Regions from separate parts of the Cellulomonas algicola genome, predicted to be linked through region 1. Evidence: predicted binding sites of a transcription regulator. Region 1 holds the regulator's gene; each other region holds the start of a gene.
What was found. Region 1 encodes LexA, which represses DNA repair genes until DNA is damaged. Its sites were predicted from a motif close to TCGAACANNTGTTCGA; they were not measured.

Region 1 (6,876 bases):
CGTCGTCTCGACCGCGACGCTCGCACTCCAGCGGCAGGTCGTCACGCGCGACCTGCCGCTCGTCGCGGACGCGCTCGCACCCCGGCTGCCCCGCCGACCGCACATCGCGCTCCTCAAGGGCTGGCACAACTACCTGTGCGTGCACAAGGTCGCGGGCGGGTACCCCGAGGACGAGCCCGGCACGCTGTTCGACCTCGGCGACCACGCGGGCGCGGCGGACCACCCCGCACCCGCCGGGGCCGGACGACGCGACGGCAGCGAGTCGCTCGGCGAGCAGATCCTGCGGCTCCGCGAGTGGGCCGAGGAGACCGACACGGGCGACCGCGACGACCTCGTCCCCGGCGTGACCGACCGCGCGTGGCGGCAGGTGTCGGTGACCTCGCTCGAGTGCCTCGGCACGCGCTGCCCGATGATCGAGGAGTGCTTCCCCGAACGTGCGCGGGCGTCGGCGCGCGAGGCGGACGTCGTCGTGACGAACCACGCGATGCTCGGCATCGCCGCCTCCGGCTCCCCGGGCGTGCTGCCCGAGCACGACGTGCTCATCGTCGACGAGGCGCACGAGCTCACCGACCGCGTCACCGCGCAGGCGACGTCCGATCTCTCGTTCGCGACCGTCGACCACGCCGCACGCCTCGCGCGCCGGCACGGGGGAGTGCCGACGACCGACCTCGACGCGGCCGCGCAGGCGCTTGCGGCGGTGCTCGTCGAGCTGCCCGAGGGCCGGTTCCCCGACGGGCTGCCCGACGCCGCGCGCGATGCCGTCGCCGCGGTCCGCGACGCGTCGCGCACCCTGCTGAGCGCGCTCAAGCCCGACTCGACCGCGGGGCGTCCGGCCGCCCCCGACGGCGGGCTGAAGATGGCCGCGTCCGCGATGCTCGCGCTCTTCGAGGTCGCCGACCGCATGGCCGCCGACCCCGAGGACAACCGCCACACGGTCCTGTGGTGCGCGCGCGGCGAGGACCGGCGCGGTGGCGTCCTCACGCGCCTGCACGCCGCACCGCTCGCGGTGAACGGCCTCATCCGCACGCACCTGCTCGGCGGGCGGACGGGCGTCCTCACGTCGGCGACGCTGTCGCTCGGCGGCTCGTTCGACCCGGTCGCCCGGTCCGTCGGGCTCGAGGTCCGGCCGGACGCCGAACCCGTCGGCCCGTCGCGTCTGCCGGGTGCGCAGGACGACGCCGACGCGCTCGACGTCGCGGCCGGCACCGACGCGGCCGACGACCCCGGGTCGCTCACCTGGCACGGCCTCGACGTCGGCAGCCCTTTCGACTACGCCCGGCAGGGGATCCTCTACGTCGCGCGCCGGCTGCCCCCGCCCGGGCGTGAACCCGCGACGGACGCGCAGCTGGACGAGATCGAGGCGCTCGTCCGTGCGGCGGGCGGGCGCACGCTCGGGCTCTTCTCGTCGCGCCGCGCCGCCACGGCGGCCGCGCTCGCGATGCGGGAACGGCTCGACGTGCCGGTGCTGCTGCAGGGCGACGACCAGCTCCCGACGCTCGTCGCGCAGTTCGCCGCCGACGAGCCGACGTGCCTGTTCGGCACGCTGTCGCTGTGGCAGGGCGTCGACGTGCCCGGACCCGCGTGCCGCCTCGTCCTCATCGACCGCATCCCGTTCCCGCGCCCGGACGACCCCGTGCGCTCGGCCCGGACCGAGGCGGTCGCCGCGGCGGGCGGCAACGGCTTCATGTCCGTGTCCGCGACGCACGCCGCGCTGCTGCTCGCGCAGGGCGCGGGACGTCTGGTCCGCACGACCGAGGACCGCGGCGTCGTCGCCGTCCTGGACCCGCGGCTCGTCACCGCGCGCTACGGCGAGTTCCTCGCCCGGTCGCTGCCGGGCTTCTGGCGGACCACCGAGCGCGACGTCGCCGTGTCCGCCCTGCGCCGCCTCACCGGGGACGACTAGCCTCAGAGCTGCGCCGACGTGCGGCGCCGGTGCTCGTGGCCGGCGCCGACGCGCACCCCGACCGACCCGGACCCGGGCGGTCGCACGACGACGCGGGAGACCCCCATGACCGAGACCCCTGACCTCGACGACGCCGTGACGCCGCACGTCCCGCGCCGCCGGACGTCCAAGCTCGCGATCGTCGGGGCGGGCGCCGTCGGGTCGACGATGGCCTATGCCGCCCTCATGCGCGGTGCGGCCCGCACGGTCGCGCTCTACGACATCAACAAGGCCAAGGTGCAGGCGGAGGCGCTCGACCTCGGGCACGGCATCCAGTTCATGCCGATGGCCCAGGTCGTCGGGTCGGACGACATCGCGGTGTGCGCCGACGCCGACATCGTCATGTTCACCGCCGGAGCGAAGCAGAAGCCCGGCCAGACGCGCCTCGACCTCGCCGAGGCCACCATCTCGCTCGTCCGGAAGGTCCTCCCGGCCGTCGTCGAGGTCGCGCCCGACGCGACGTACGTCATGGTCACCAACCCGGTCGACGTCGTGACGTACGCCGCGCTGCGCATCTCGGGGCTGCCTCCGTCGCGGCTGTTCGGCTCCGGGACCGTCCTCGACTCGTCGCGGCTGCGCTACCTCATCGCGCGCGAGACGGGCGTCGCGGTGCAGAACGTCCACGCGTACGTCGCGGGCGAGCACGGCGACAGCGAGCTGCCGCTCTGGAGCTCTGCGAGCATCGGCGCGGTGCCGCTGCTCGAGTGGAACGGCCTCGGCGGGCGCGGCGGCGCGCTGACCTCCGAGGTGCGCGAGCGGATCGCGCGCGAGGTCGTCGACTCCGCCTACCAGATCATCGAGGGCAAGGGCGCCACCAACTACGCGGTCGCGCTCGCCGGGTCGCGCATCATCGAGGCGGTCCTCAACGACGAGTCCCGCATCCTGCCCGTGTCGTCGCTGCTCGACGACTACTACGGGATCTCCGACGTGTGCCTCTCCGTCCCCGCCGTCGTCGGCGCCAAGGGGGTCGAGGACCGGCTCGCGGTGCCGATGTCGGCCGACGAGCTCGCCGGCCTGCGACGCTCCGCCGAGGCCGTCAAGGACGTCGCGCGCCAGTTCGGGTTCTGACCTCGTCGCCTGCTCGCCGGTCGATCTCGCGGCGCCGGGGCGCGCTGTCGCGCGTGGCGGCGCCGCGGGTCGTGGCGAGCGGGTGTGCGGCGATCGCCGCACACCCGGTTCCGATGGGCGTCAGTGCGACCGCAGCGCGTCGATGAGCTCCGACTTGCGCATGCGCGACCGCCCCTCGATGCCGACGTCCGCCGCCTTCTTGCGCAGGTCGTCGACCGTCCAGTCGTCGTAGTCGCCCGAGCGGCCGCCCTTGCGGCTGACGGCCGACCGTGACGAGCCGGCGGCGGCGTTGGCGATGCGCGCCGACTTCTCCTTGCTGTTCCCCTCGTCGCGCAGCCGCTCGTAGAGCTGCGCGTCCTTCACGCTGGGGCCGGGGTCTCGCATCCGTCCGGGCATCGTGGCTCCTCGGTCGAGGTCCGGGGCGTCGTCCTCACCCCGGACCAGCGTCGCGCCGACCTCGCCGAGCCGCACGCGCGCGACATCGGCGTCCACCGGTCTCGTGTCCGCGCGGACGAGCGCGGCCGGACGTCAGAGGCTGCGCAGGACGGAGACGACCCGGCCGAGGATCGTCGCCTCGTCGCCGACGATCGGCGCGTAGGCCGCGTTGTGCGGCATCAGCCAGACGTGACCGTCGGCCCGGCGCAGCGTCTTGACGGTCGCCTCGCCGTCGATCATGGCCGCGACGATCTCGCCGTTCTCCGCGACCGGCTGGCGGCGCACGACGACCCAGTCGCCGTCGCAGATGGCGGCGTCGATCATCGAGTCGCCCGCGACGCGGAGCAGGAACAGCTCGCCGTCACCGACGAGCTGGCGCGGGAGCGGGAACACGTCCTCGACGACCTGGTCGGCCAGGATCGGGCCGCCCGCGGCGATCCGGCCGACGACCGGGACGTAGGACGGGCTGGGCACCTGCTCGTCGTCCCCGGTGACGGGTGCGGAGAAGGGCGTGCGGGTGCCGTCGGGCGCGGTCCAGGTGGACACGCCGCGCGAGTCGTCGGGGTGGACGACCTCGATCGCGCGCGGTCGGTTCGGGTCGCGGCGCAGGTAGCCCTTGCGCTCGAGGGCCGTGAGCTGGTGCTTGACGCTCGACGGGCTCGTGAGGCCGACGGCCTCGCCGATCTCGCGCATGCTCGGCGGGTAGCCGCGCGACTCGACCGACGCCCGGATGGTGTCGAGCACGAGGCGCTGGCGCGCGGTGAGACCGTCGGCCCCGTCCGGGCCGTCGGGGAGCGCGTGGACGGTCGCCACCCGGTCCTGTGTGCCGGTCGTGGTGTCCCCGCTGGTGCTCACTGCAGCCCTCCTGACGTCGTCGGCCGGTCGCCGCCTGCTCGGTGCCGGACCGTGCGCACCGCTGCTGACCTGCGTCCGGACCGGGCGGACCCGGGCGGTGTCAGTGGTCGGTGGTGCGCTTGTCCTGCGCGGCCAGCCTAGGCAGTGCGAGCAGCCAGATCAAACATCTGTTCGATCTCGTCTGGACGCGTGTCGGAGCCGGGTGGTAGACATCGTACAGACGTTCGACGAACAGACGTTCGAACCAGAAGGAGCGGAGAGTCGACATGAGCGCTGCGGTGCTGTCGCCGGCGGGGCCGGGAACGGTGCGTCCGAACCTGCGGGTCGTCCGGTTGTCGACGCCGCCTGCACCCCGCTCCGTCGCGCCGGCGGGTCGGACACCGGTCGCGACCGGTGCCGGGCGTGACGACGCGCGTGTCCGGGCGACCGCGGAGCAGGCGCCGCTGCAGCTGACCGCACGCGGTCGTCTCGTGGTCGTCGTCCTCGGCCTGCTGCTCGCGATCGGTGTCTCGACGATCGCCGCGCGGGCGTCGGCGGACGGTCCGGTGAGCTCCGCGGTCGAGGTCACGCGTCACGTCGTCCTCGAGGGGGAGACGATGTGGGGCCTCGCGCAGCAGGTCGCCGCGCCGGGGGAGGACGTGCGCGACGTCGTCCTCGAGCTGGTGCGTCTCAACGACCTCCCCAACGCCGGTCTGATGGCGGGCCAGGAGATCCTCCTGCCGCGCTCCTGAGTCTCGGCGGCGCCCCTGCGGGGAAGGCGGGGGCGCCGCTGGGAGGAGCGTTGACGAGGGGGCTGTGGCTCAGTAGGTTAGGCTTACCTCATCGAACGGGCTGGGGGGCTCGTCGAGGTGTGGCCGAGGTGGTGCTCGCATCGCCCCGCGCCGCAGCACCGCGCCGGACCGAGGCGAGTCGGTCCGTGATCTGGGACGCGAGTCCCCAGGGAGGCGGCCGCGACGAGCGGCCGCCTCCCTGCACGCGGGTGCCCGACTCCGCGACCTCGCCCCCGCGCGACCGGGCGGTCGATCGAGTGGTCAGGTCTGCGCGCCTTGCGACGCCGTAGGACGGTGTCCTAGCGTCGCCGGGACGAGGACGAGCGGGGTCAGGGGACTCGCTGTCCGTGACAGCGAGGAGACATCGCGGTGCACTGCCCGTTCTGCCGACACCCGGACTCCCGTGTCGTCGACTCCCGCACGTCGGACGACGGCTCGTCCATCCGCCGTCGCCGCCAGTGCCCGCAGTGCAACCGGCGGTTCACGACCGTCGAGACCGCGAGCCTCTCGGTCGTCAAGCGCTCGGGGGTCACCGAGCCCTTCAGCCGCGAGAAGATCGCCAACGGCGTCCGCAAGGCGTGCCAGGGACGTCCGGTGAGCGAGGACGACCTCGCGCTGCTCGCGCAGCGCGTCGAGGAGACGCTCCGCGCGTCGGGCTCGGCCGAGATCGACGCGTACGAGATCGGGCTGGCCATCCTGGGGCCGTTGCGCGAGCTCGACGAGGTCGCGTACCTCCGGTTCGCGAGCGTCTACCAGGCGTTCGACTCGCTCGAGGACTTCGAGGCCGCGATCACCGTCCTCCGCGCGGACCGCGAGAGCCGCATCGAGGCAGCGGACCCGGACTCCGCCGACGAGGTGGGTTCGGTCGCCGGCCCGACGGGCCCCGGCCCGACTGCCTGAGGCCACCCAGCCCCGGCCGGGCGGCGGAGAGGCGTCCACAGCGGGAGCACCGCGTGACGTCACGTAGGTTCGTCCGGTGACACCTGACGACCTCCCGCTCCTGTCCGTCCCGTCCGGCCCCGCCCTGCTGCCCGACGGCTCCGCGGCCGTCGTGGCCGTCACGCACCCCGACCTCGTGACCGACGAGTACACCGGGCAGCTCTGGCTCGTCCCGCTCGCGGGAGACGCCGCGCCGCACCGGATCACGCGCGGGCACCGTGACACCGCCCCGGACGTGTCGCCCGACGGCCGCTGGGTCGCGTTCTGCCGTGCGGAGCCGAAGGGCAAGCCGCAGCTCTACGTCGTCGAGGCGTCGGGTGGCGAGCCGGTGCGGCTCACGGACGCGCCGCTCGGGGTGTCGGCACCTCGGTTCTCGCCCGACGGGCGGCGGATCGCCTACCTCGCCCGCGTGCCGGAGGAGGGGCGCTACGTGGCCGGCGCCGACCCGGCCGGCGAGCCCGCGCGGCACATCACGTCGTTCCGATACCGCGGCGACGGCATCGGGTTCGAGCGGGACAAGCGCCAGCACGTCTTCGTCGTCGAGGTGCCGACGACCGACGCGTCGCCCGCACAGCTGGCCCGGGTGACCGAGATCCCGGAGTCGACGGCGCTGACCCGCGGCGACGCCGAGGTGCGCGGCGCGCGCTGGCTGCCGTCGGGCGACGCGCTGGTCGCGGTCGTCCCGCGGCACGCCGCCCGGGAGGAGGACCTGCGTCGGGATGCGGTCGTCGTCCCCGCCGGGTCGGACGCGGTCGACGTGCTCGACCTGGTGCCGGTCACCGACGCGGACCGGGGGAGCACGCTGGGCGTGGAGGCGGTGCTGCCGTCGGCCGACGGTACGGCCGTGTGGCTGCTCGCGACCGACCT
Region 2 (6,876 bases), on a different contig from region 1:
GAGTGCACGTGCAGCTCGGCGTACCGCGGCGGGAAGGAGGCCCGCGACGTGCGGGAGACGTCAGGTACCGCCGAGCGGTCGGGCGCCAGCCAGTTGTCAGTCATACGTCGCCTCGCACGTCCAGCCGTCCGCGTCGCCGGCGAGCAGCACCGCGTCACCGTCGTCGAACGCGACCTGCAGGTGCCCGCGCACGCCGCCCCGTCCTCCGGTCCCCCACCAGCGCTCGCTCGACAGCCACGGGCCCGCCCACCCGACGACCGCCCGCTCGCGCACTCCGCCCGGCTCGCCGGGTCCGTCGTCCGACGCGACACCCGCACCCGGTCGCGGCCCGCCGGACGGCCACCCGTCGGACGCCAGGAACCCGTCGGCCGACGTGAGACCGCCCGACGAGGGGAACCGCGCGGACGAGCCGGGACGAGCCGACGGCGCGAGCCGAGCGGACGACGGGAGGTGGCCCGACGAGCCGTCTGCGGACGACGTCCGGTACGCCGACGGACGTGCCGTCCCACCGGGACCCCACGCGCCCGGTCCTGCCGAGCGCGCCGACGCCCGCGCCCCCGACGGCACGTCGGCGTCCGACGCGAGCGGCCAGCGGACCGTCGCGGGCTCGCCGCGCAGCCCGACGCGGACGTCGAGGACCACGGGCCGCCCGGCGGCGTCGCGCACGTCGACAGGGAGCGGACGTGCGAGGACGGTCGCGGGAGCCGGGTCCGGCAGCCGCCCGGGCCACGGGAGGTCGGCGGCGCGCACGGCCTGCGTCTGCTCGCCCCACGGCTGCAGGTGCACCTGGTCGCGCACACCGCGACCGCCCTGGAGCGTCGCGGTGAGCACGCCCTGCCCGCCGACGATCCCCTGCACGCGGTCGAGCGCGCGGTGCGCCCGCAGGTCGCCGCCCGACGGGCCGCCCCACAGCCGGCCCTGCTCCGCACCCGCAGGGGCGACGTCGAGCGCGGTGACGGCGAGCCGCACGAGCGTCACGGGCCGGACGTCGTCGTCGACCCACGGCTCGTCGACGAGGTCGTCGAACGCCCACGGGTCCTGCGACCCGTCGCGCGCGGCCCGGGCACGTGCGGCGCGCGCACGGGCCGCACGGACGCGCTCGGGGGCGTCCTGCGCGCGGCTGCGGGCGGTCGCGACGGCCGTGGACGACAGCCAGCTCTCGAGCTGCCAGCGGATGCGGTCGGTGATGCGCTGCGGCGTCAGCCCGCCGAACCCGCCGAGGTCGGTGCGCCAGGTGCGGACCAGGTCGGTGCCGTCGTCGGTGCGCGCGGCGATCTGCATGCGCCCGCACGACACGGACCGGTGCACGAGCTGCGCGTGCAGGTCCTCGGCCAGCCGGCGGCCGGCGAACGTCGCGGTGTCGACCCGGTCGACGGGCGGGTCGAGCTCGGCGACGACCTCGAGGTCGGCCTCGGGGCGGCGACGGGCCGGTGGGCGCTCGTCGTCGCCGCGCGCGAGCGTCTGCGCCCACACGCCGAGCCGCCCGAAGCGCGCGTGCACGTCCCCGGTCGGCAGCGCGGCGAGCTGCCCGAGCGTGCGCAGGCCGAGCCGGTGCAGCAGGTCGACGAGGTCGGCGACCTGCTGGGCGGCGTCCTCGGTGACGGCGGCGTGCACGAGCTCGGTGACCCCGCGTGCGGCGAGGAACGCGGGCGACGAGCCCGGCGGCACGACGGCCCCGGTGCGCGCGGCGACGACCGCGGCGAGCAGCCCGTCGGCGGTGCCGACCGCGCTCTCGTGCCCCGCGCGCGCGGCGACGGCGTCGACGAGCCGCTCCGCGAGCACGTCCTCCGACCCGTGGTACCGGGTGGCACCCCCGGCGGGCAGCAGCAGCAGACCGGCGCGCACGACCTCGATCCCGGCGACGACGGTCTCCGCGGCGCTCGCGACCGGCTCGAACAGGCGCACGTCGCGCGCGTCGTCGGCGGGCAGCAGCACGAGCTCGGGGCAGCACCCCTGCGCCTGCCGACGCCGCATGCCGCGACGGACCCCCTCGACGCGCGCGAGCGCCGAGACGGCGGTGACGCGCCGGCCGTCGTGCACGGCGGCGGGCAGGTGCGCGGGGACCTCGTCGGCGGTGGTCGCGGCGACGACGGGCCAGTCGGGGACCCAGAGGACGGTGGTGCGGGTGCTCACGACGCGCCTCTCAACCCACGAGCCGCAGGCCGACGGCCGGCTGCTGCTCGTCGACGACCTCGGGCGGCACGACCGTCGCCGCGGGCGGCGCGACGGGGACGGACGGGCTGTCCGCCGACAGCGGCAGCGTGACGTCCACGGACAGCGGCACGGCCGACCCGCCGCGCCCCGACCGTGTGACGCGCAGCTCGTGCGTGCGCAGCCGCCCGTCCCCCGCGCCGACGCCCCACCAGCGGCCCGCCTCGACGGTCAGCACCGTCGACGCGCCCGGCCACGCGACGCTCGACAGCAGCACCGCGCCGCGGTCGCGCGCCCGCGCGGACAGCCGGCGCCGGTCGGTGTCGGTGAGCACGGTGTCCGGCCCGACGAGCACCACGTCGATGCCGTCGACGAGCGCCGCGACGACGGTCGCGGCGTCCTGGCCCGGCCGCGGCACGAGCGCGAGCCGTTCGAGCGCCACCCCGGCCTCCGCGGCGGCGAGCAGCCCCACGGTCGGCTGCCCCACGACGGCCGCCCACGCCCCGCCCGCGCAGGCGTGCGCGAGCATCGCCAGGACGAGCGAGGTCGATCCCACGACGGCCGTCGTCGCACCGCGGCGCAGCCCGTCAGGCAGCAGCGGCGCGAGCCGGTCCGGGACGGGCAGCGGCGGCCGCTCGGCGGCGAGCACCCCGGCGGGCCGGGGCACGGACGTGGTCGGGTGCGACCGTGCCCACGCCTCGTCCGCGGCCCGCGACGACAGGGTGCGGTCGGCGGGGGCGGTGTGCGGCGACGCGGTGTGGTCGACGGGCACGCCGTGCGGCGACACGGCACGGTCGGTGGGCACGGCGCCGGGCGTCGCGGACGCCGTGGACCGGTCGGCACGGTGCGTCGGCAGCAGACCCGACGACGGACGTGTCGCCCCGCGCACCGGGTCCGCCGCGAACGGCACGGGCGCGCCGCCGGCCGGCGTGGACCCGGTCTCCGACCCGTGCCGGGTGCCCGCGGCAGGGCTCGCGGACGGCTCGGCCGGGCGCGTCCCGACCCGGACGCTGCGTGCCCCGGTCCGCAGCTCGGCGTGCGCCAGCACGGCCCGGGCCAGCTCGACCCGTGCCTGCTCGGACAGCACGCTCGCCGCCATCGGCACCCACCTCCAGCACGCACGTACACCGCTGTGACCTGCGGCGACGTTCGTGATCTCGCATCCGATCGAACATCTGTTCGAAGTATCTCAGTAGACGCTGACACCCGGAGGCGTGTCAATCCGAGCCACCCGCCCGGGCGATCGCCAGGCCTGGACCGCGCGCACCGCACGCCCCGCCGGGCGATGATGACGCGATGACCTCGCTGACCCGCCCCGTCGCCCCCGACCCGTACTCGCTGCTGCCCGCGGTGCCGTCGTTCGAGCTGCGCAGCGACGACGTCACGCACGGCGACCGCCTCCCCGACGCGCACACGAACACCCCGGCCGGCGCCAACGTGTCGCCGCACCTGGCGTGGTCGGGCTTCCCGCCCGAGACGCGCTCGTTCGTCGTGAGCTGCTTCGACCCGGACGCCCCCGGCCCGGCGGGCTGGTGGCACTGGACGCTCGTGGACGTGCCCGCGACGACGACCGAGCTCGCGACGGGCGCGGGGACCGCCGGCAGCACGACGCTGCCCGACGGGGCCTTCGCGCTGCGCGGCGACGACGGCGAGCCCGCCTACGTCGGCGCTGCTCCCCCGCCCGGGGACCAGGTGCACCGGTACTTCTTCGTCGTGCACGCGCTCGACACCGACTCGCTCGGCGTCGGACCGGACGCGATGCCGGGCGCGGTGAACACCGCCGTCGTGTTCCACACGCTCGCGCGTGCCGTGCTCGTCGGGACGTACCAGCGGTGACGGCGGACCCGACGACGACGCTCGGCTCGCTGACCTGGGTCCGCGCGCTCGACCGCCCCGACCTGCTGGCCGACCCGGTGCGCGCCGCGGTCGAGGCGTGGGCCGCCGCCGACGACCGCGTCGCGGACGCCGTGGTGGTCACCGAGATCGACCCCGACCTGGCGGACACCGCGGCGCTCACGGCCGCCTACGACCTGCCGCCGGCGGCGTCGGCGAACTGCGTGCTGGTGGCAGGCCGCCGCGAGGGCGACGAGCGCGTCGCCGCGGCTGTCGTGCGTGCGACGACCCGGGCGGACGTCAACAACGCCGTGAAGCGGCTGCTGGACGTGCGCAAGGCGTCGTTCCTGCCGACGGACCGCGCGGTCGCGGAGTCGGGGATGGAGTACGGCGGCATCACGCCGCTCGGCCTGCCGGCGGACTACCGGGTGCTGGTCGACGCGCGCGTCGCGACGGACGACCCGGACGCGGGCCCGGTCGTCGTCATCGGCAGCGGTCTGCGCCGTTCGAAGGTCGCGCTGCCCGGTGCGCTGCTCGCGTCCGCACCGGGCGTCGAGGTCGTGGAAGGGCTCGCGCTCGGCTGACCGGTGGAGCCGGCGGCGTGGGACGCCGGGGCGACTCGTGGGTGCTCACGGCGTGGGCGTCGACTGCCGTGCGTCAGCGGGATCGTCAGCGGCGCGCCGTCAGCGCGGACGCGTCAGCGGCGGTGCGGGAGCGTCCGGCCCCACACGGCCTGCCCCGGCACGCGCAGCGGTGCGGGCGACGGCGCGTAGGTGCGGCCGAGCAGCGACTCGAGCTGCCGCGTCGCGGCGAGCAGGTGCACGGTCGCGTCGGGCTCGTCGGCCCAGGCCTCGGGCGACGCGAGGACGCGGGCGGCGGCCCGGGCGTCGGGCTGCAGGTCGAGCGCGTGCCGCTCGGTGAGCAGCACGGTGTGCCCGCCGTGCGCGCCCAGCCCGAGCCGGTCGCGACCGCCGCGGCGGCGGCGCGACGGGGGTCGGCGGTGCGCACCGGTGAGCACCGCGGCGACGAGGCCGGCCGTGGCGTAGGTGGACTGCGGGAAGGCGTAGCACGCGAACGGGAAGCCGTCGGCGGCGGAGCGCAGCTCGTGGCGCAGGCGCTCGGCGACGGCGTCGACGTCGACCGAGCCGGGCACGACGTCGAGGGTCGCGTCGACCTCGGCGTGCTGGAACGTGAGTCGTTCGAGGAAGTCGAGCGCGGGGTGGGCGTCGAACGCGCCGGGGCCCCATGCGGCCACGTCCCACCTCCGTCCTCGTCGCACCCGTGCTCCTGCGGCGCACGCGAGCACAGCGAGGACCGCAGACGCCGGCGTCAGCCTCCGAGCCTGCCGCACGCCACCGACATCGCGCACCCCGATTCGCCCGAGCGGCCGCGTGTGCGTCTCGTCACACGGGACGGACCCGACCGGCTGCCCGAGGAGCGGCTCAGGCGCGCGTCGCCCAGAACGCGACCGCGGCCGCGGCAGCGACGTTGAGCGAGTCCACGCCCCCGGCCATGGGGATGCGCACGACGAGGTCGGACGCGGCGACGGTCGCGGGCTTGAGGCCGTGCCCCTCGGCCCCGAGGACGAGCGCGAGCCGTCCGGGCGGCTCGGCGACCAGCTCGTCGAGCGTGAGCGCGTCGTCGGCGAGAGCGAGGGACGCGGTGACGAACCCGTGCGCGCGCAGCTCGTCGATGCCGTCGGGCCACGGGTCGATGCGCGTCCACGGCACCTGGAACACGGTCCCCATCGACACGCGCACCGAGCGGCGGTAGAGCGGGTCGGCGCAGCGCGGCGTGACGAGCACGGCGTCGACGCCGAGCGCGGCGGCGGAGCGGAACGCGGCGCCGACGTTGGTGTGGTCGACGACGTCCTCGAGCACCGCGACGCGACGCGCCCCGGCACCGTCACGCGCACCGGCGAGCACGTCGGCGACGGGCGCGAGCGGCGGGCGGTGCATCGCGGCGAGCGCGCCCCGGTGCACGTGGAAGCCGGTGATGGCCTCGAGCACGGGCTCGTCCGCGACGTAGACGGGCACGATCGCGCCGTCGTCGGGCAGGTCGGCCAGCATGCGCTCGAGGTCCGGCACCCAGCGCGGCGCGAGCAGCACGGACCGCGGCCGGTGCCCGGCCCGCAGCGCGCGGCCGAGCACGGTCGACGACTCCGCGATGTAGAGGCCCTTCTCGGGCTCGTGCCGGGAGCGCAGCGCGACGTCCGTCAGGGAGACGTAGTCGGCGAGCCGCGGGTCGGACGGGTCGGTGACGGGCTGCAGGTCCGGGCGTGGCACGCGCCCATCCTCCCAGCCGCGGACCACGCCCCGGCACGGGCCGCGGTCAGGCCGGCAGACGCACCTCGACCGGCCCGACGGCACCGCCGTCGAGCACGAACGGCACCGTGCGGTCGCCGACGGTCACGGCGTAGTCGCCGAGGAACCCGCGTACCGGAACCGTCCCGTCGTCGTCGGTGCGCAGCGTCGTCGGCGCGAGCCACCACTCGTCGCGCACGAGCCGCCGCAGCGCGTCGTAGGCGGGCTTGGGCGTCCCGTCGCGGCGCACGAGCCCCGCGGGCGCACCGAGCCACGCGCCCTCGTCGGCGATCCCCCAGTAGGTCGTGGACGCGACCGCGGGGTGCGACAGGAGCGTGCGGTAGTGCCGCTCGAGCTCGTCGGCCTGCCGCGCCTCGCCCTCGGGCGTCGACGGCCACGAGTCGACCTGGTGGTCGTTGAGGTCGTCGACGTGCGCGGGCATGATCTCGCCCGACACGAGCGTCGTCTCGGTGAGGTGCAGCGGCAGCCCGAACCGTGCGAAGCGGTCGAGGATGCGCAGCGTCTTCTCCTCGCCCCAGTAGCCCTGGTGCATGTGGCTCTGGAGGCCGAGCGCGTCGACCTGGATGCC
Region 3 (6,876 bases), on a different contig from region 1:
CGCCCTGTCCCGTGATGCCGGCGCCCGCCTTCATGTAGCAGTCCGTGTAGTGACCGCCGATCGGCACGTACGGGCCGCCGTTGGCCGGCACCTTGACCTCCGTGCTCGACAGCGTCCCCCAGGCGGTGGTGCAGATCCGACCGCTGGTCGCGGTGGCGGAGCCCGCCGGCACGACGATCGCGGCGACGACGAGCGCGAGGGCTGCGGCGAGGGTGCTGAGGCGGGTGGTGTGCGGCATGCGGAGCATCTCCGATCTGTGGCTCCGGCGGGCTCCGTCGGCCACGTGGCATGCCACAAACTATGACAAGCGCACCTCGTCCGGGGCCGGTTTGGCACACCGGATCTGCGCCACGAGCGACAGTGTGGTGGTCCGCATGCGGTTGGAGGTGCCCCTGAACTGCGCCGACGGTCCGTCCGGGCGCCCCGGCGCGCGTCGGGCTGAGGTCACCGCGCAAGTCATGGCACGTCCCACCCAAGGGGTGTGGACATGTCACTCGTGGGACTCCGGTCAGCGGTGAGCGAGCGTCGAGCGGGTGGGCGGGTGCGCAGGTGCGGGCACCGGCGCGGGTGGGTCTTCGGTGTCGGCGAGCGTCGTACGAGCGTGGGCAGGGGAGGGCGACGGGGAGCGCGGCGGTCGTCCGCACGAGCGTCTGCCCTGCGCGGATCCGCCCACGGCAGACGTGGGGCCGACGCGGGCGGTCGCGGTGGCAGCGTCGAGCGCATCGTCCCGCCGCCCGAGAGGACCTCACCGTGACCGACACCGTCCCGACCACCGCCCGCACGGCGGCCCCGCCGACCCGCCCGTTCGACGACGACCTCGCGACCCGCCTGCTGCACCAGCGCATCGTCGTGCTGGGGCAGGAGGTCGACGACGCCGTCGCGAACCGCGTGTGCGCGCAGCTGCTCCTGCTGTCCGCGGAGGACCCGCGCCGCGACATCGCGCTCTACGTCAACTCGCCCGGTGGCTCGGTCAGCGCGGCGCTCGCGATGTACGACACCATGCGGCTCATCCCGAACGACGTCGCGACCCTCGCGATGGGGCTCGCCGCGTCGGCGGCGCAGTTCCTGCTGAGCGCCGGGACGCCCGGCAAGCGGTTCGCGCTGCGGCACGCGCGCGTGCTCATGCACCAGCCGTCGGGCGGTATCGGCGGCACGGCCGTCGACATCGCGATCCAGGCGCAGAACATGGCGCACGTGAAGCGCACCATGCAGGGCCTCATCGCCGAGCACACCGGCCAGACCGTCGAGACGATCGAGCGCGACTCCGACCGGGACCGGTGGTTCACCGCGGCCGAGGCGCTCGAGTACGGGTTCGTCGACAAGGTCGTCGAGCACCTCGACGACGTGCGGCCCGACGGTGCGCTGCGGAAGGCGGGGCTCTGATGGCCGGCCAGTACACGATCCCGTACGTCGTCGAGCAGCGGCCGACGGGGGAGCGCACGTCCGACGTGTTCTCGCGGCTGCTGTCCGACCGGATCGTCTTCCTCGGCACCGAGATCGACGACGGCGTCGCGAACGTCGTCATCGCACAGCTGCTGCACCTGCAGTCGGACAGCGCCGAGCTGCCCATCCACGTCTACGTGAACTCGCCGGGCGGGTCCCTCACGGCGCTGCTGGCGGTGTACGACACCATGCAGTACGTCCGGCCGCCCGTCGCGACGTTCTGCCTCGGGCAGGCCGCGTCCGCGGCTGCCGTGCTGCTCGCCGCCGGGACGCCCGGGCAGCGGCACGTCCTCGAGCACGCGCGCGTGCTGCTGCACCAGCCGTCCGGGGGAGCCGAGGGGACCGCCGCCGACCTGGAGATCCAGGCCGCCGAGATCCAGCGGCAACGCGCGCAGGTCGAGCAGATCCTGTCCCGGCACACGGGTCAGCCCGTCGAGCGGCTGCGCCGGGACACCGACCGCGACCTCATCCTCACCGCCGAGCAGGCCGTCGCGTACGGGCTCGCGGACCGGGTCGTCACGACCCTCAAGGAGGTGCCTGCTGCACTGCCCGCGGCGTGACCGCGCGTGCGGTCGGGACCGTCAGGGGACCCGGCCGCACGCCCGGCTGCCGTCGCGGGCACGCAGGCGAGCGCGATCTGGCGCGGTCGGCGCACGACACCCACCCTCGGCGCACGGCCCGGTGTGCGGCGGGTGATCGGAGGCGACGGAGCCGGGTGGTGCCGGGCCCGTCGCGGGCTCAGGCCGCCAGGAGGACGGCGTCGGTCGTCGTGGTGCCGCGTCCCGGGCCTGAGGTGCGGGCGTGCAGGTCCACGACGACGGGCCGCGTCGCGTCCGCGGGCTCCGGGTAGCGCGAGGATCGCCGGGGGTCGGCCAGGTCGACGACGACGCGGCCCTCCGCGCGCGCGAGCTCCGCGTGCGCCGCGCCGACGAGGTCGACGAGCCGCATCCCCAGGGCTCGGCACACCGCGACCAGCACCTCGGACGACGCCTCCTTGCGACCCCGCTCGATCTCCGACAGGTAGGCGACCGAGACGCGGGCGTCGACGGCCACGTCGCGCAGCGTGCGGCCCTGGTCCTCGCGGCGCTCGCGGAGGATCGCGCCGACGAGCCGCCGGAGCAGGGGCTCGACGCGGTGCTCGACGACGTGGCCGGTCGGCCCGGCGCCGCTCCCGGCCGGGTGCGCGACCCGGTGCGGTCGGGCCGTCAGCTCGTGCGTCATGGGGGCTCCCGTCGTCGTCGCGTCTGTCCGCCACGCTAGACCCGGGTCGCCGGCGCGCGGGTGGGTGTCGTGTCTGCCCTCAGCGGACAGGCGCGAGCGGGTCCGAGGGGAGGTCCGTGGAGACCGTCGGATCAAGGACTCAGACGGCGACCGTCGCCCGCCGGCCGAGCGCCGCGAGGGCGCGCGTCTGCCGGTCCGCGTCGGGCGCCACCTCGAGGGCCGGCCCGCAGACGCCGCTCGCGTAGATCATGTCGCCCATCGCCGCGACCACGCCCTCGATGACGTCGAGGTCGGCGTCGTCGAACGCGTAGGCGCGGCCGTCAGCGGCGGTGACGTCCCAGCGGTGGGCGATCATGTCGAACCCGTAGAACATGTCGACCGTGGCGCCGACGGTCGTCGTCGACCCGAGGCTGTCGTACTCGCGGTCGACGAAGCCCGGTCGGGCGAGGACGTCGCGCACCTCGGCCGTGTGCGTGCGCCACGCGGCGGCCGGGTCGGCCAGGTCGGGGCGCGTTCCGAGGTCGGCGCCGTGCGTCGTGAGGAAGTCGCGCTGGGTGTCGACCAGGTGGGCGACGACGTCGCGTCCCGTCCACCCCGCGCAGGCGGAGGGGGTGTCCCAGGACGACGGGGCGATCGCGTCGAGGGTCGCCTGCATGCCGTCGGCGTGGCGGGCGTAGGTCTGCAGGGTGGCGTTGTCGGTCATGACTGCGACGCTAGGCGGCGAGGGGAGGGGTGGCTTGATGAAACCCGACAGCGGGACGGGCGGTGCAGCGGGGCCCGCGGCTCGTGCGGTCGGGGGCGCGGCCGTCGACGAGGTCGAGCGCGCGCACCTCGTCGACCCGGCGGACCGGTCGTTCCGCATCGGACGGTGGGCGCCCGAGCCCGACCTCGCGGACCTGGTGCGGCGGTACTGGGTGCCGACGTGGCACGTGCCCGGCGGCGGGTCGGCCGTGCAGCAGGTGCTGCAGTACCCCGTCTGCCTGATCGTGGTCGCGGACGAGTACGCGCGGTTCTACGGGGTGGCGCCCGGGCTCTCGACGACGACGCTGACCGGCAGCGGCTGGGCGGTCGGCGTGCTGCTCCAGCCATCGGCGGGCGCGCTGCTGACGGGCGGGACGGTCGCGGCGTGGAGGGGCCGGCACGGTGACCTCGGGCCGGCGTTGGCGACGACGACCGCTCCGGCCGACGCGGAGGCGCTGGTCGCGCGCGTGCGCGCGGAGATGACGCCCGACCCGGCGGACGAGTCGCGGCAGGGCGCGGCCACGGACCTGGTCGGGGACTTCCTCCGGCGGTGGCTGCCCGTGGACGACGAGGGTCGGCAGGTCAACGCGATCGTCGACGCCGTCGAGCACGACCCCGAGCTGCTGCGCGTCGCCCAGCTGTGCGACCGGTTCGGCATGACGGAGCGGTCGTTGCAGCGTCTGACGCGGCGGCGGCTGGGGCTCTCGCCGAAGTGGCTGGTGCAGCGGCGTCGGCTGCACGAGGCGGCGGGCCTGCTGCGCGCGGGCGGCACGACGGTCGCCGACGTCGCCGCGCGGCTCGGGTACGCCGACGAGCCGCACCTGTCGCGCGACTTCCGCCGCGTCACGGGCATGACGCCGGGCGCGTTCGCCTCCCGGTACGCGGCGGAGTCGGCAGGCGCCTGACGCGCGGCGCGTCTTGGGGCTAGGCGCCGGTCACCATCCACGCGGTGCCGCGGGCGCGCCAGCCGGTGGTCAGGGCCCTGGCCAGCATGAAGACGCCCGCGAACGCCGCCCAGAGCCAGGCGAGACCGGCGACGCCGTCGGGCGCCCACCCGCGCACGGCCAGCGCGACCGGCACGTAGGCGACGAGCGTGAGGACGCCCGCCCAGGCGAGGAACCGCCCGTCGCCCGCGCCGATGAGGACGCCGTCGAGCACGAAGACCCACCCGGCCATCGGCATCGTGACGGCCGCGACGACGAGGGCCACGACGGCGGCGCGCTGCACGTCGGGGTCCGTCGTGAACGCCCGGACGTACAGCCACGACGCGCCGCCCAGGACGAGCCCGAGGACCGCCCCCGCGCCGACGCCCCACTGGAGCGTGCGGCGCAGGAGCGCGCGGGTGCGAGGGACGTCGGCGGCGCCGAGCGCGTGCCCGACGAGGGCCTGCGCGGCGATCGCGAGGGCGTCGAGGGCGAACGCGGCGAGCCCCCAGACGGCGTTGACGACCTGGTGGGCGGCGAGGGTGGTCGCTCCGAGCGCGGTCGCGACCCAGACGGTCAGCAGGATCGCGGCGCGCAGCGTGAGCGTCCGGACCAGCAGCGGCGCTCCGGCGCGGGCGTTCGCCCACAGGCCGGCCGCGTGCGGGGTCAGCCGGGTGCCGGCGGCGCGGGCACCGCGGACGACGACGCCCCCGAGGACGGCGCCCATGGCGAGCTGCGTGAGCGCGGTGCCGAACCCGGAGCCCGCGATGCCGAGGTGCGCGCCGTAGACGAGGACCACGTTGAGGACCGCGTTCACGACGGCGCCGGCCGTGGCGACGACCAGCGGTGTGCGCGTGTCCTGGAGGCCGCGGAGCGCGCCCGTCGAGGCGAGGACCAGGAGCATCCCGGGCAGACCGGGAGCCGACGAGCGCAGGTAGACGACGGCCTGGTGCGCGGTCTCACCGGTCGCACCGAGCGCGCCGATCAGCCAGGGGGCCGCGAGCCACGTGAGGGCGCCGAGCGCGATGCCCAGGCCGAGCGCGAGCCACATGCCGTCGACGCCGACCTGCAGCGCACCGCCGCGGTCGCCCGCACCGAGCCGTCGCGCGACGGCCGCCGTGGTGGCATACGCGAGGAAGACGCACAGGCCGACCACCGTGACGAGCACGGTCGACGCCAGTGCGAGACCGGCGAGGGACGCCGTCCCCAGGTGGCCGACGACCGCGGAGTCGACGAGGACGAAGAGCGGCTCCGCGACGAGCGCACCGAGCGCCGGGACGGCGAGGGACAGAATCTGCCGATCGACGGCGGACGTGTGATGTCCGTCAGATGAAATCTCGTCCAACCTTTCTCGCATCCACATGCCGTGCACAGCGTCAGGGCCGGTCAGGGGTTCGTGAGGACTCTTTCATCCACCGTATCCACAGGACTGTCCACGGACTGTGCACAAGCGGGTCCGCCGCCGTCCACAGGAGACCCCACAGGGTTGTCCACAGGCCCGTTTGGAACCCCGCTCGGACCGTCCTAACCTCACGGGCGAGGCAGGACCGGACGCGAGTGCGGTGCGAGCGTGCGGGGTTGTCGGTGGCCCCTGCTAGAACAGATGTTCGACGGTAACGGACGACGGGGATGGGCGGCCAGTGACGATCGAGGAGCTCGAGTACGGGGCGCCCCCGGACTCCGGTCGCGGCAACGGCGGCTTCGACCGCACCCCGCCGCAGGACCTCGACGCCGAGCGTTCCGTGCTCGGCGGCATGATGATCTCCAAGGACGCCATCGCCGACGTCATCGAGCAGATCAAGGGCACGGACTTCTACCGCCCCGCGCACGAGGCGATCTACGACGCGATCCTCGACCTCTACGGCCGCGGCGAGCCCGCCGACGCCATCACGGTCTCCGACGAGCTCACCAAGCGCGGCGACATCGGCCGCATCGGCGGCGCGCCCTACCTGCACACGCTCATCGCGTCCGTCCCCACCGCCGCGAACGCCGGCTACTACGCGCGGATCGTGCGCGAGCGCGCCATCCTCCGCAAGCTCGTCGAGGCCGGCACGCGCATCGTCCAGCTCGGCTACGGCACCGACGGTGGCGACGTCGACGAGATCGTCAACAACGCGCAGGCCGAGGTCTACGCCGTCACCGAGCGGCGCGCGTCGGAGGACTACCTGCCGCTGGGCGAGATCATCGGCGGCACGGTCGACGAGATCGAGGCCGCGGGTCATCGCGGCGAGGGCATGATCGGCGTCCCGACGGGCTTCTCCGACCTGGACCGCCTGACGAACGGCCTGCACCCCGGCCAGATGATCGTCGTGGCCGCCCGCCCGGCCATCGGCAAGGCGCTGGCCCTCGACACGCCGCTCCCCACCCCGACCGGCTGGACGACGATGGGCGACGTCGCCGTCGGCGACTGGCTGATCGCCGCCGACGGCACGCCGACGCAGGTCGTCGCCGCGACGCCCGCCATGACGGGTCGCCCCTGCTACCGGGTGACGTTCGACGACGGCACGGAGATCGTCGCCGACGCCCAGCACGAGTGGGAGACGCGGAG

Region 2: a site for LexA is predicted at 3,319-3,334, ahead of imuA' (DnaE2-dependent mutagenesis accessory factor ImuA'). Genes of this name have one in related genera too.
Region 3: a site for LexA is predicted at 5,924-5,939, ahead of KOV94_RS17840 (replicative DNA helicase). Genes of this name have one in related genera too.

What each region holds. Positions count from the first base shown of each region.
Region 1 is NZ_JAHKSJ010000027.1:50,138-57,013, forward strand. It holds gene KOV94_RS17395 (ATP-dependent DNA helicase) at 1-1,903, shown strand, start outside; gene KOV94_RS17400 (L-lactate dehydrogenase) at 2,009-3,010, shown strand; gene KOV94_RS17405 (DUF7218 family protein) at 3,131-3,406, opposite strand; gene lexA (transcriptional repressor LexA) at 3,539-4,258, opposite strand; gene KOV94_RS17415 (LysM peptidoglycan-binding domain-containing protein) at 4,567-5,031, shown strand; gene nrdR (transcriptional regulator NrdR) at 5,440-5,970, shown strand; gene KOV94_RS17425 (S9 family peptidase) at 6,047-6,876, shown strand, end outside.
Region 2 is NZ_JAHKSJ010000018.1:64,786-71,661, reverse strand. It holds gene KOV94_RS20775 (PHP domain-containing protein) at 1-104, opposite strand, end outside; gene KOV94_RS14920 (DNA polymerase Y family protein) at 97-2,133, opposite strand; gene imuA' (DnaE2-dependent mutagenesis accessory factor ImuA') at 2,144-3,250, opposite strand; gene KOV94_RS14910 (YbhB/YbcL family Raf kinase inhibitor-like protein) at 3,448-3,987, shown strand; gene KOV94_RS14905 (YbaK/EbsC family protein) at 3,984-4,568, shown strand; gene KOV94_RS14900 (hypothetical protein) at 4,682-5,239, opposite strand; gene KOV94_RS14895 (TrmH family RNA methyltransferase) at 5,427-6,269, opposite strand; gene KOV94_RS14890 (endo-1,4-beta-xylanase) at 6,316-6,876, opposite strand, start outside.
Region 3 is NZ_JAHKSJ010000028.1:38,119-44,994, reverse strand. It holds gene KOV94_RS17875 (peptidoglycan-binding domain-containing protein) at 1-238, opposite strand, end outside; gene KOV94_RS17870 (ClpP family protease) at 751-1,383, shown strand; gene KOV94_RS17865 (ClpP family protease) at 1,383-2,003, shown strand; gene KOV94_RS17860 (helix-turn-helix domain-containing protein) at 2,182-2,664, opposite strand; gene KOV94_RS17855 (maleylpyruvate isomerase N-terminal domain-containing protein) at 2,804-3,367, opposite strand; gene KOV94_RS17850 (helix-turn-helix domain-containing protein) at 3,405-4,310, shown strand; gene KOV94_RS17845 (MATE family efflux transporter) at 4,330-5,691, opposite strand; gene KOV94_RS17840 (replicative DNA helicase) at 5,969-6,876, shown strand, end outside.